DNA from 3 places in the Burkholderia sp. MSh2 genome. Region 3 is predicted to be linked to each of the others. Evidence: riboswitches for the same ligand, from Rfam matches in the RefSeq annotation. Region 3 holds a riboswitch; each other region holds the start of a gene.
What was found. Region 3 has a riboswitch for cobalamin ahead of cobW (cobalamin biosynthesis protein CobW). Riboswitches for the same ligand answer to the same signal wherever they lie in the genome.
Positions count from the first base shown of each region.

Region 1: another riboswitch for cobalamin. It lies ahead of GQ57_RS04975 (TonB-dependent receptor domain-containing protein); the one in region 3 lies ahead of cobW (cobalamin biosynthesis protein CobW).
Region 2: another riboswitch for cobalamin. It lies ahead of GQ57_RS22625 (FecCD family ABC transporter permease); the one in region 3 lies ahead of cobW (cobalamin biosynthesis protein CobW).

Region 1 covers NZ_JPGM01000006.1:86,705-89,973, forward strand. Annotated here, with positions in the region: gene GQ57_RS04965 (SDR family NAD(P)-dependent oxidoreductase) at 1-197, opposite strand, end outside; cobalamin riboswitch at 601-793, shown strand; gene GQ57_RS04975 (TonB-dependent receptor domain-containing protein) at 1,133-3,061, shown strand.
Region 2 covers NZ_JPGM01000035.1:66,722-69,990, reverse strand. Annotated here, with positions in the region: gene GQ57_RS22635 (cell division protein ZapA) at 78-392, opposite strand; gene GQ57_RS22630 (ATPase) at 389-739, opposite strand; cobalamin riboswitch at 894-1,143, shown strand; gene GQ57_RS22625 (FecCD family ABC transporter permease) at 1,303-2,301, shown strand; gene GQ57_RS22620 (ABC transporter ATP-binding protein) at 2,298-3,113, shown strand; gene cobT (nicotinate-nucleotide--dimethylbenzimidazole phosphoribosyltransferase) at 3,166-3,269, shown strand, end outside.
Region 3 covers NZ_JPGM01000081.1:27,073-30,341, reverse strand. Annotated here, with positions in the region: gene GQ57_RS38395 (DUF3857 domain-containing transglutaminase family protein) at 1-266, opposite strand, end outside; gene GQ57_RS42505 (hypothetical protein) at 506-793, shown strand; cobalamin riboswitch at 932-1,195, shown strand; gene cobW (cobalamin biosynthesis protein CobW) at 1,516-2,595, shown strand; gene cobN (cobaltochelatase subunit CobN) at 2,602-3,269, shown strand, end outside.

The DNA of each region.
Region 1 (3,269 bases), on a different contig from region 3:
ACGCACAAGGTGTCGGTGTCGGTGTCGGTGTCGGTGTCGAGCGTCGCGGCGAATGCGTCGAGCTTCGCCGCGTCGAGATCGGCCAGCACGACGCGCATGCCGAGGGCGGCCGCGCGGCGTGCGAGCCCGCTGCCGATGCCGCTGGCCGCGCCGGTGATCACGGCGGTGCCGCCGTCGAAGCGAATCGTTTTCGTCATGTCGGTCGGAGTCCTGTCGGGTCGATGAAGGAAGCCGTGCGCGCGGGCCGTTCGGCCCGCGATATCCGCAGCAACATGCAACACCCGCCTCGTGTCCGCCTCGCCTGTTTGAACGAGATCGGGCGCCCGCGCCGCCAGCGCGACCCGGGCCAGCCGGTCGCACGGATCGCCGCGCACCCCGGGTTCGGCGGCGAGAAGGCGTTCCGCCGCGCGTTCGCCCGGTGGACGGGTGTCGCGCCGAGCCGGTTCCGGTGCGACCGAACGGCGGCGAACCGCCCCGTTTCGTCAGACATGAAAGGCGGCGGCGACGCACGATGAACAGGATTCCAACCGTTTTTTCCGGCAATGACGTTTTTTCGCACCCCTGCGCAACCGGACAATTGACGCGCCGGCGCGCCCGCCATTACCCTTGCGCGCTGATGGTTCCCGGAAACGGGATCAAATGGGAACGCAGGAGAGGCGGCGCCTCGAATCTGCGGCTGCCCCCGCAACTGTGAGCGGCGAATCCGTGCCACCGCATGCCACTGGGAAACCGGGAAGGCCGGCACGCATCGCGACCCGCGAGCCAGGAGACCTGCCATCGACCCGAGGTCCAAGCAGCCGCACCGGGCGGGGTGTCCCGATGCGCCAGGCGCCGCCGCTGGCGGTCGCCCGTTGCATGGACGGCCCGACCTCAGGATCTGCCCGATGTCCTCCGTTACCGCATCCGCTTGCGCGCCGCAAGCGTCGCACCGGCCCGCCGCCGGCGCGCACGCCCCGCCCGCGCGCCGTGCCATGTCGATCGCGTCCGCCGGCCCGCGCCGCGCCGACGCCCGCGACAGCAGCCTGACCGGCCCGGTCGCGCGATAACCCGCCCGATCACCGATAACAAAACCGGCGCTGCCCGCCGCCCGTTCCCGGTCGCCCACGCGCAGCCCGACAACAACGACAGCCTCATGAAGATTCGACACCTCCTTGCCACGTCCGCCGCGACCGCCCTGCTCTCGCCCGCCGCGCACGCCGCCGGCGACCTCGCGGCCTCGCCGACGGCCCCCGCCGCCGACGCCACCGACCTGCCGGCGATCACCGTGACCGACACGCGGCGGCTGCCCGAGTCGTTCGACCAGCGCTATGCGACGACCCAGGTGCTCACGCGCACCGATCTCGACCGGCTGTCGCCGAGCGACCCGAGCATCACCGAGGCGCTCGCGACGCTGCCCGGCGTGACCGTGTCGCAGAACGGCGGCCCGGGTTCGTCCGCGTCGGTCAGCATCCGCGGTTCGTCGGCAAGCCAGGTCGCCGTGTTCATCGACGGCATCCGGATCGGCTCGTCGACCACCGGCATCGCGCCGTGGTCGGATCTGCCGACTGAAGCGTTCGAACGCGTCGAGGTGATCTCGGGGCCGGCCGCCGCGTCGTTCGGCGCCAATGCGATGGGCGGCGTCGTGCAGCTCTTCACGCGCCGCGCCTCCAACCAGCCGAACCAGACGACCGTCTCGTTCGGCGGCGGGTCGAACAAGACCTTCGACACGCAGCTGCGCACCTCGGGCACGGTGCCGTCGACCGGGCCGCTCGCCGCGCTCGGCGGGCTCACCTACTCGCTGGGCCTGCACTCGTACAACACGGCCGGCATCGATGCGACGCAGCCCGTGCTGCCGTACCACGAGGCCGGCCGCAACCCGTACCACGCGCAGGATCTCGATGCGCGGCTCGGCTATGCGCGCGACAACTGGTCGATCTCGACGTTCGCGCTGTATCACCGGTCCGATCTGTCCTTCGACAACATCGGCTACGCAGACCGCCAGCTCGATCATCAGCTGACGACCGGTATCGCGTTCCACCTCGACATCACGCCCGACACGCAGTTCGACCAGTCGTTCGGTTATTCGAACGATCGCCAGTTCCTCTACGCAAGCAATCCGGCCGTCCCGACCGACCAGATCAATTCGCAGCGCATCAGCACGTCGACGTCGCTGACCCATCAGGAACGCGGCTTCCACCTGTTCGGCCTGCCGCTGTCGGGCGAGACCAAGCTGGCCTACGATTTCACGCGCGAGCAGGCGTTCCTGCCGATCGACATTCCAACCGGCGTGCCCACGCGCAACGATTCCGCGTTTTCGCTGCATCAGTCGGCAACGCTCGGCCCCGTGACCCTGTTCCTCGCGGGCCGTCACGAGATCATCGCCGGGCAGTCGGTGAACACCGGCAACGCCGCGCTGTCGTGGGCGATCACGCCGGTCTACACGGCGCGCGTGTCGTACGGCAACGGGTTCCGCCTGCCGACGTTCAACGACCTGTACTACCCCGGCTACGGCAATCCGAACCTCAGTCCGGAACGCAATACGTCGGTCGAGGCCGCGATCGACGCGAACACGTCGTACGGCACGTTCACGGCCGCGATCTACGACACGCGGATCACCAACCTGATCGCGTACAACCCGCTGACCTATTCGCCGATCAACATCGGCCGTGCGCATGTCAGCGGGCTCGACCTGTCGTACAAGGGGACGATCGGCAACTCGACGCCGGTGAGCCTCGCGGTCGGGCTCCTGAATCCGCAGGACGAGACCAACGACTCCTGGCTGAACCGCCGGCCGCGCCAGACGGTCAGCCTGAGCATCGACCACACGTGGGACGAGCTGCACCTGCACGCGCTGAGCACGGGCGCGTCGCTGCTCTACGGCGGCACGACGTTCGACGATCCGGCGAACATGACCTATCTGCCGTCGTATCTGACGGTGGGCCTGCGTGCGTCGTACCGGATCAATTCGCACCTGACGGTGTCGGCCACGCTGTCGAACCTGTTCGATCGCCAGTACGTGACCGCGTACGGTTACAACACGCTGGGGCGTACCGCGTTCGGGAAGATCAGCTATACGTTCTGACGCGTCGATGAAGAAGCCTTGGCGCGGCGCGGCAAGGCTTCGAACGGACAGCGGCCGCGCTGTCCGCCGCACGCGCCGGCCCGGCCAGGGTTTCGCCGCGGAAAACCGGAAGAACGCAACCCTGGCCCATCCTGCTCCCGCTCGACGACGTCGACAGGCGAAATGCCGAACTCGGCACGCCGACGAGCGTCGAACCCACCATCATCGT
Region 2 (3,269 bases), on a different contig from region 3:
TGAACTGTGATTCGATGCGCCAATTTGACCACCGTTGATCGCCGAGATCAAGCGGAATCGACACATCGATTGAAACGTTACTGCGTCTCGTGCTGTGCGAGCACCGCACCGAGCTGTTCATTCATCTGGTGCATTGTACGACGGATTTCCTCCGCCGGAAATGCTTCACCGTGTCGCACGCTGGTTTGCAGCCGCAGCAACTCCGATGCGAGCGACAGCGCCGCCATGACGGCGATGCGATCGGTGCCGCGCACCGAACTGTTCGAGCGGATTTTCGACATTTCGGCGTCGACGCGCGCGACGGCTTCGAGCAGTGCCGCTTCGGTCTCGGCCGAGCAGGCGAGCCGATAGGCCTGACCGAGAATCGAGACTTCGATCTGCTTGGTGCTCATGCATGTTCTCCGTGGCTGGCCGCGTCATCGCCATCCTTGCGCGCCTGCGCATCCAGCAGGTCGAGCTGGTTGTCGGCCTGTTCCGCGCTTTTCGAGCGCGGCAGCTTTTCGAGAATCGCGTTCAGTTTCACCTGGGCGTCGTCGATCTTTGCCGACAGGGTGTCGCGCTCGGCTTCGAGCGTATTGCGTTCCTCGCGCAGTTGTGCGAGTTCCGCGCGGACAGTGTCCGCGTCCGCGCGCAATTGCGCGACCTGCTCCTCGAGCGCGAGCCGTTCCGAGTGATAGCGCTTGTTCAGCGAAATCAGACGGCCAATATTTTGAGATAGGGTTTCGAGTTCGTTGAGCATTTGCTGCGTCCTCTAAAGACCCAGCATTTTAGCGCGGAATAGCGCGCAATCCGACATCTGTAACGTTTCCAGTCGTAACTTCCCCCCTTCTTGCCGCGAATCGACGCGTCGCGCACGTCTCCGGGCGTTTCCTTGACGCTCGCGCGACCCGCTCCTAAACTGGCGCCGCCTCGGTGCTCGCGCGTGGAATGCGCGGTTAAACGGGAAGCAGGGCGCGGGCGCGAAGCCCGCCAGCCTGCGCTGCCCCCGCAACGGTAAGCGGCCGCGTCCCGTGACGCAGGCCGGCTCGGGCGCGTTTCGCATGCGGCTTTCGCACGCGGAGCGCGGGCCACTGCGCGTCATCGCGCGGGAAGGCGAGCCGGACCGCCGCCAGCCCGGATACCGGCCGAGACGGGGAGCCCGCACGGGCTTCGGGACGCGCGGCCCGCGGGGAGGCAGGGCGTGCAACGCTTCACGGAATCTTCTTCGATGCTGACCCCAATCGTCCGCGCGGCGCCCATGTCGTGTCTGTCCGGCAGCAACAGGTGGGTGCGCCGCGCGTCACGCGCGGGGCTGCGCGCGGCATGAGCGCCGCGCGCGCCACCGCGATCTGGGCGACGCTGGCCGCGGCGGTCGCGTTGCTGTTCGTCGCGTCGCTGTCGATCGGCAGCGTGCCGATGTCGCCGTGGCAGGCGCTCGCGTCGCTCGTGCCGCATGGCGGCGACGCGCTGTTCGCCGACATCGTCCGCACGCTGCGCCTGCCGCGCGCGCTCGCGGGCTTCGCGTGCGGCGCGCTGCTCGCGCTGGCCGGCGCGCTGCTGCAGGTGCTGCTGCGCAACCCGCTCGCGGAACCGTACGTGCTCGGCGTGTCCGGCGGCGCGGCCGGCTTCGCGCTCGTCGCGATGATCGCGGGCGGTGCGTGGTGGCTCGTCGATGCGTCGGCGTTCGCCGGCGCGCTCGTGTCGGTCGCGCTCGTGCTCGGTCTCGCGCGCCGCGAGCTGTGGCGCGGCGATTCTCGCGACGCGTCGCCGCGACTGCTGCTCACGGGCGTCGTGATCGCGGCCGGGTGGGGCGCGCTCGTTACGCTGCTGCTGTCGCTCGCGCCCGATGCGCGGCTGCGCGGCATCATCTTCTGGCTGACGGGCGACCTGAACGGCGTGACGGCGCCGTGGTTCGCGTGGGGTGCGCTGCTGCTGGCCGCATGCGTCGCGCTGCCAGCCGCGCCGCAACTGAACGTGCTGCTGCGCGGCGACTCGACCGCGCTCGCGCTCGGTGTGCCCGTCGCGCGCCTGCGCGTGCGGATCTATCTCGTCGCGTCGCTGGCCGCCGCGGCCGCGGTGACGACGGCCGGCACGATCGGCTTCGTCGGCCTCGTCGTGCCGCATGCGCTGCGTATCGCGTTCGGCAACGACCAGCGCATGCTGCTGCCGGCCGCGATGCTCGCGGGCGGCGGCGGCGTGATGGCGGCCGACCTGCTTGCCCGCACCGCGATCGCGCCCGCGCAGTTGCCGGTCGGCGTGATGACCGCCTTGATCGGCGTACCGGTGTTCCTGTGGATGTTGCTGAGGAGGCCGACGCGATGACGTGGGCCGCAGCATCCGCCGACACCGGCGGCCTGAACTACGCGGCCGTCGACGTGACGCTGAAGGCCGGCGCCCGCACGCTGCTCGACGGCTTCTCCCAGGCTTTCCGTCCGGGCGAGATCTGGTGCGTCGCCGGGCCGAACGGCGCGGGCAAGACGACGCTGCTCGCGACGCTCGCGGGGCTGCAGCAGCCGGCCGGCGGGCAGGTGGAGATCGACGGCCGGCCGCTTGTCGCATGGCCGCCCGATCGGCTTGCACAGCGGCGCGCGCTGATGCCGCAGCAACTGCATGACGCTTTCAGCGCGACCGTGTTCGACACGGTGTTGCTCAACCGCTTTCCGTATCTCGGCGGCTGGGGATGGGAGCGCGACGGCGACCGCGCGGCCGCGCGCGATGCGCTGGCGACGTTCGATCTGGCCGCGCTTGCATCGCGCGACGTGCTGTCGCTGTCGGGCGGCGAGCGGCAGCGCGTCGCGCTGGCCGCCACGCTGTGCCAGGATGCGCCGTTGATGCTGCTCGACGAGCCGCTGGCGCATCTCGACCTGCATCACCAGATCGATTGTCTGACCGCACTGGCCGGATGGCTCGACGCGGGCCCGCGCACGGTGCTGTTCTCGTGTCACGATCTGAACCTCGCGCGGCGTTTCGCGACGCATGCGTTGCTGCTCGACGGCCGCGGCCATGCGTGGGCCGGCCCCGTGCACGACGTCCTGACGCCGGAGCGCGCGAGCGAGGCGTTCGGCTATCCGCTCGTGCTGATCCGCGAGAACGGCCGCGATGCGCTGCTGCCGGCGTGGCCCGAGCGACAATGACGGTTTCCCCTGCGATGCGCGGCGCATGCCGCGCCAACGACACGGCTCCTCGATGACGACACCGACTCCCTTTCCGCCCGCGATCGCGCCGCTCGACGACGCGCTGCGCAAGCGCCTGCAGCATGTGATCGACCACAAGACCAAGCCGCCCGGCAG
Region 3 (3,269 bases):
GTCTGGGCGGCGTTGATGCCGAGCGTCTGGAGCTGCGCGTTGTACTGCAGCACGTACTGGCCGAAGCGGGCGATTGCGGCATCGGTCAGCAGCTTGACCGACAGGTCGACCTGCGCGGTGCGCCGGCCGGAGGCGTCGACCCTGATCGTGTTGTCGAGTCGCTCGACCTGGTAGTCGGCGGCGAAAGCGATCGGCGGCGCGAGCGTCAGGCACGCGGCGATGCCGAAGCGCGCAAGGCGCGAAAGGGAAGTGCGATGTCGAATCATGTGTGAAACCGGTCGTCAGGAATCGGGGTGGAGAAGGTGCGCGGGGAACCCGGTGCCGCATGGCGCCGGCCGGCGTGCATGCGCGCATGCACGCCGAGCCGTTGCCGTTACCGCGGGTCTTTTCATGCCGCATCCTCGCAGGTTGGCGATCGCGGACGTGGCGGACGACCGCGATCGGATGTGCTTCTCGTCGTGTGGAACGTCACGCATACCGCCTTGCCGCACGCGGCATTTACAGAATGACGTACGAGCCGGCCAGGATTTTTGCGATCGCCGCGAAGGAAACGGCCCGCGCCTTCGCCGGGAACGGAAAAATGAGTGCCATAGTCAGCCACACGACGACGGCAACGTACAACCGGAACGTGCGCATGGATCGCATCGGTGTCGACAAAGGCACGGCCAACGGATCCGACCGTAGCCAGCGCGCGCCGACCCGTCCATCCCCGCAGCTTCTTCCGGCAGGTCGTTTGCGCGACGGAACCCGACCCGGTCGGGCATCGCGCTCGCCGGCCGATCGCGGCGGATGATTGAACGATCGTCAACGCAGCCGTGTCCGGTCGGGCACGCCGCGCGCCCCGCGGGCGGATACGAGCGACGGGATCGTGCAACGGCAATGCGCCGGCGGCGGCCCCGCCGTCCGCCTTGACGCTCCCGCCCGCTGCACCTACACTCGCACGCGTTTCGGTGCTCGCGCGCGCCCGCCGGCGCGCGCAGTTAAACGGGAAACAGGAAGCGAGCCCGCACCGCGGCCGCGCCAACCTGTGCTGCCCCCGCAACGGTAAGCGAACGCGTCGCGCCATGCGCGATGCAGCGCCGCTTCGCCGCATGCCGCGCGCATGCGGACGACCGCCACTGGATGCCGCGCGCATCCGGGAAGGCGAAGCGGCGTGTTCGTCAGCCCGGATACCGGCCCAAACGTTGGGGTTCAGCGCCGCGGGGAGGCGGCGCATCGTCCACGGCCGCAGCAGGCCCGACGCCCGCGCCTGTCCCGCTTCCTCCGCCCCGCGCGCATGCACCCGGCCGGCGCGGCGAACGGCACGCGGCACGCGCCGGGCCGGCGGCAGCCGTGTTGGCATTCACGATGTCGACCGTTCGCAAGGATGCACCATGCCCGATTCGTCGTTCCGACCGCCCCGCGACCGTGCGTCCGGTGCGTGCGGCGAATGTCCCGCGATCCGCCCGATGAACCGCCACGCCGCTCCCGACGCGACGATCCCGGCCTGATTCCTTCTTCGACACTGGACCTACCATGACCCTTCGCAAGCTTCCCGTCACGATCGTCACGGGCTTTCTCGGCAGCGGCAAGACCACGCTGATGCGCCACATCCTGCAGCATGCCGAGGGCCGCCGCATCGCGGTGATCGTCAACGAATTCGGCGAGCTCGGCATCGACGGCGAAATCCTCAAGGGCTGCGGCATCGGCTGCGACGACGCGCAGGGCGAAGCGTCGGGCCAGCTCTACGAACTCGCGAACGGCTGCCTGTGCTGCACCGTGCAGGAAGAGTTCTATCCGGTGATGGAGGCGCTCGTCGAACGGCGCGCGGACATCGACCACGTGCTGATCGAAACCTCCGGGCTCGCGCTGCCGAAGCCGCTCGTGCAGGCGTTCAACTGGCCGGCGATCCGCAACAGCTTCACGGTCGACGCGGTCGTGACCGTCGTCGACGGGCCGGCCGCCGCGAGCGGCCAGTTCGCGGAAAACCCGCAGGCGGTCGACGCGCAGCGCCGCGCCGATCCGAACCTCGACCACGAATCGCCGCTGCACGAGCTGTTCGCCGACCAGCTGTCGTCCGCCGATCTCGTGATCGTGAACAAGGCCGATCTCGTCGACGACGCGGCATTCGCGCAGATCGAAACCGCGATTCGCGACGAGATCCCGCCGCAGGTGAAGATCGTGCGCGCGACGCGCGGCGAACTCGATCTCGCGATGCTGCTCGGCCTCGAATCGGCGTCGGAAGACACGATCCACCTGCGCCACGACCATCACGGCTCGGCCGAGGACGGCGATCACGATCACCATCACGACGATTTCGACTCGGTGGTCGTGTCGGGCGACGCCGGCTCGCGCGAAGCGACGATCGCCGCGCTGCAGCGGCTCGTCGAAACGCACACGATCTACCGCGCGAAGGGTTTCGCCGCGCTGCCCGGCGCGCCGATGCGGCTCGTGATCCAGGGCGTCGGTCGCCGCTTCGACAGCTATTTCGACCGCCGCTGGCAGGACGGCGAAACGCGCGCGAGCCGTTTCGTGCTGATCGGCGAGGATCTCGACGCCGCCGCGCTGCAACGCGCGTTCGACGCCGCCTGCGCGGCCGAGCCGCAACAGGCATAACGCACGATGCATCTGCTGCGCACCACGCCGGGCGGCTTCGTCGACGATACGCAGGGCGTCGTCCGGATCGACCAGCAGCCGGCCGACATCGTGATCCTGAGTTCGGCCGACACGACGCTGTCGCTGCTCGCGAGCGTCGTGCCGCAACTGCCGGCCGGGTTCCCGAGCGTGCGCCTCGCGAACGTCACGTTCCTGCGGCAGCCGGCGTCCGTCGATTTCTATGTCGACGACGTGCTGCGGCACGCGAAGTCCGTCGTGATCGACCATCTCGGCGGCGAGGCGTACTGGCCGTACGGGATCGAGCAGGCCGTGTCGCTCGCGACGAAGCGCGGGCAGCAGCTCGCGATGTTCTCGGGCGACCTGCAGGAGGACCCGAACCTCGTCGCGAAAAGCACGGTCACGCCCGCGCTGTGCCGGCTGTGGTGGCGTTACCTGCGCGAAGGCGGCGTGCACAACGCCGAGGCGCTGTTGCGCAGCATCGCGTTTCATACGCTCGGGTTCGGCGACGAGCCCGAGCCGCCGCGCCCGCTGCCGGCCGCCGCGCTGTATCACCCGGCGCGCGAGCGCGCGAGCGTCGACGACTGGCTGCCGCGCTGGACGCCCGGCGCGCCCGTCGTCGCGATCCTGTTCTATCGCGCGCACTGGCAGGCCGCGAACACGGCCGTGTTCGACGC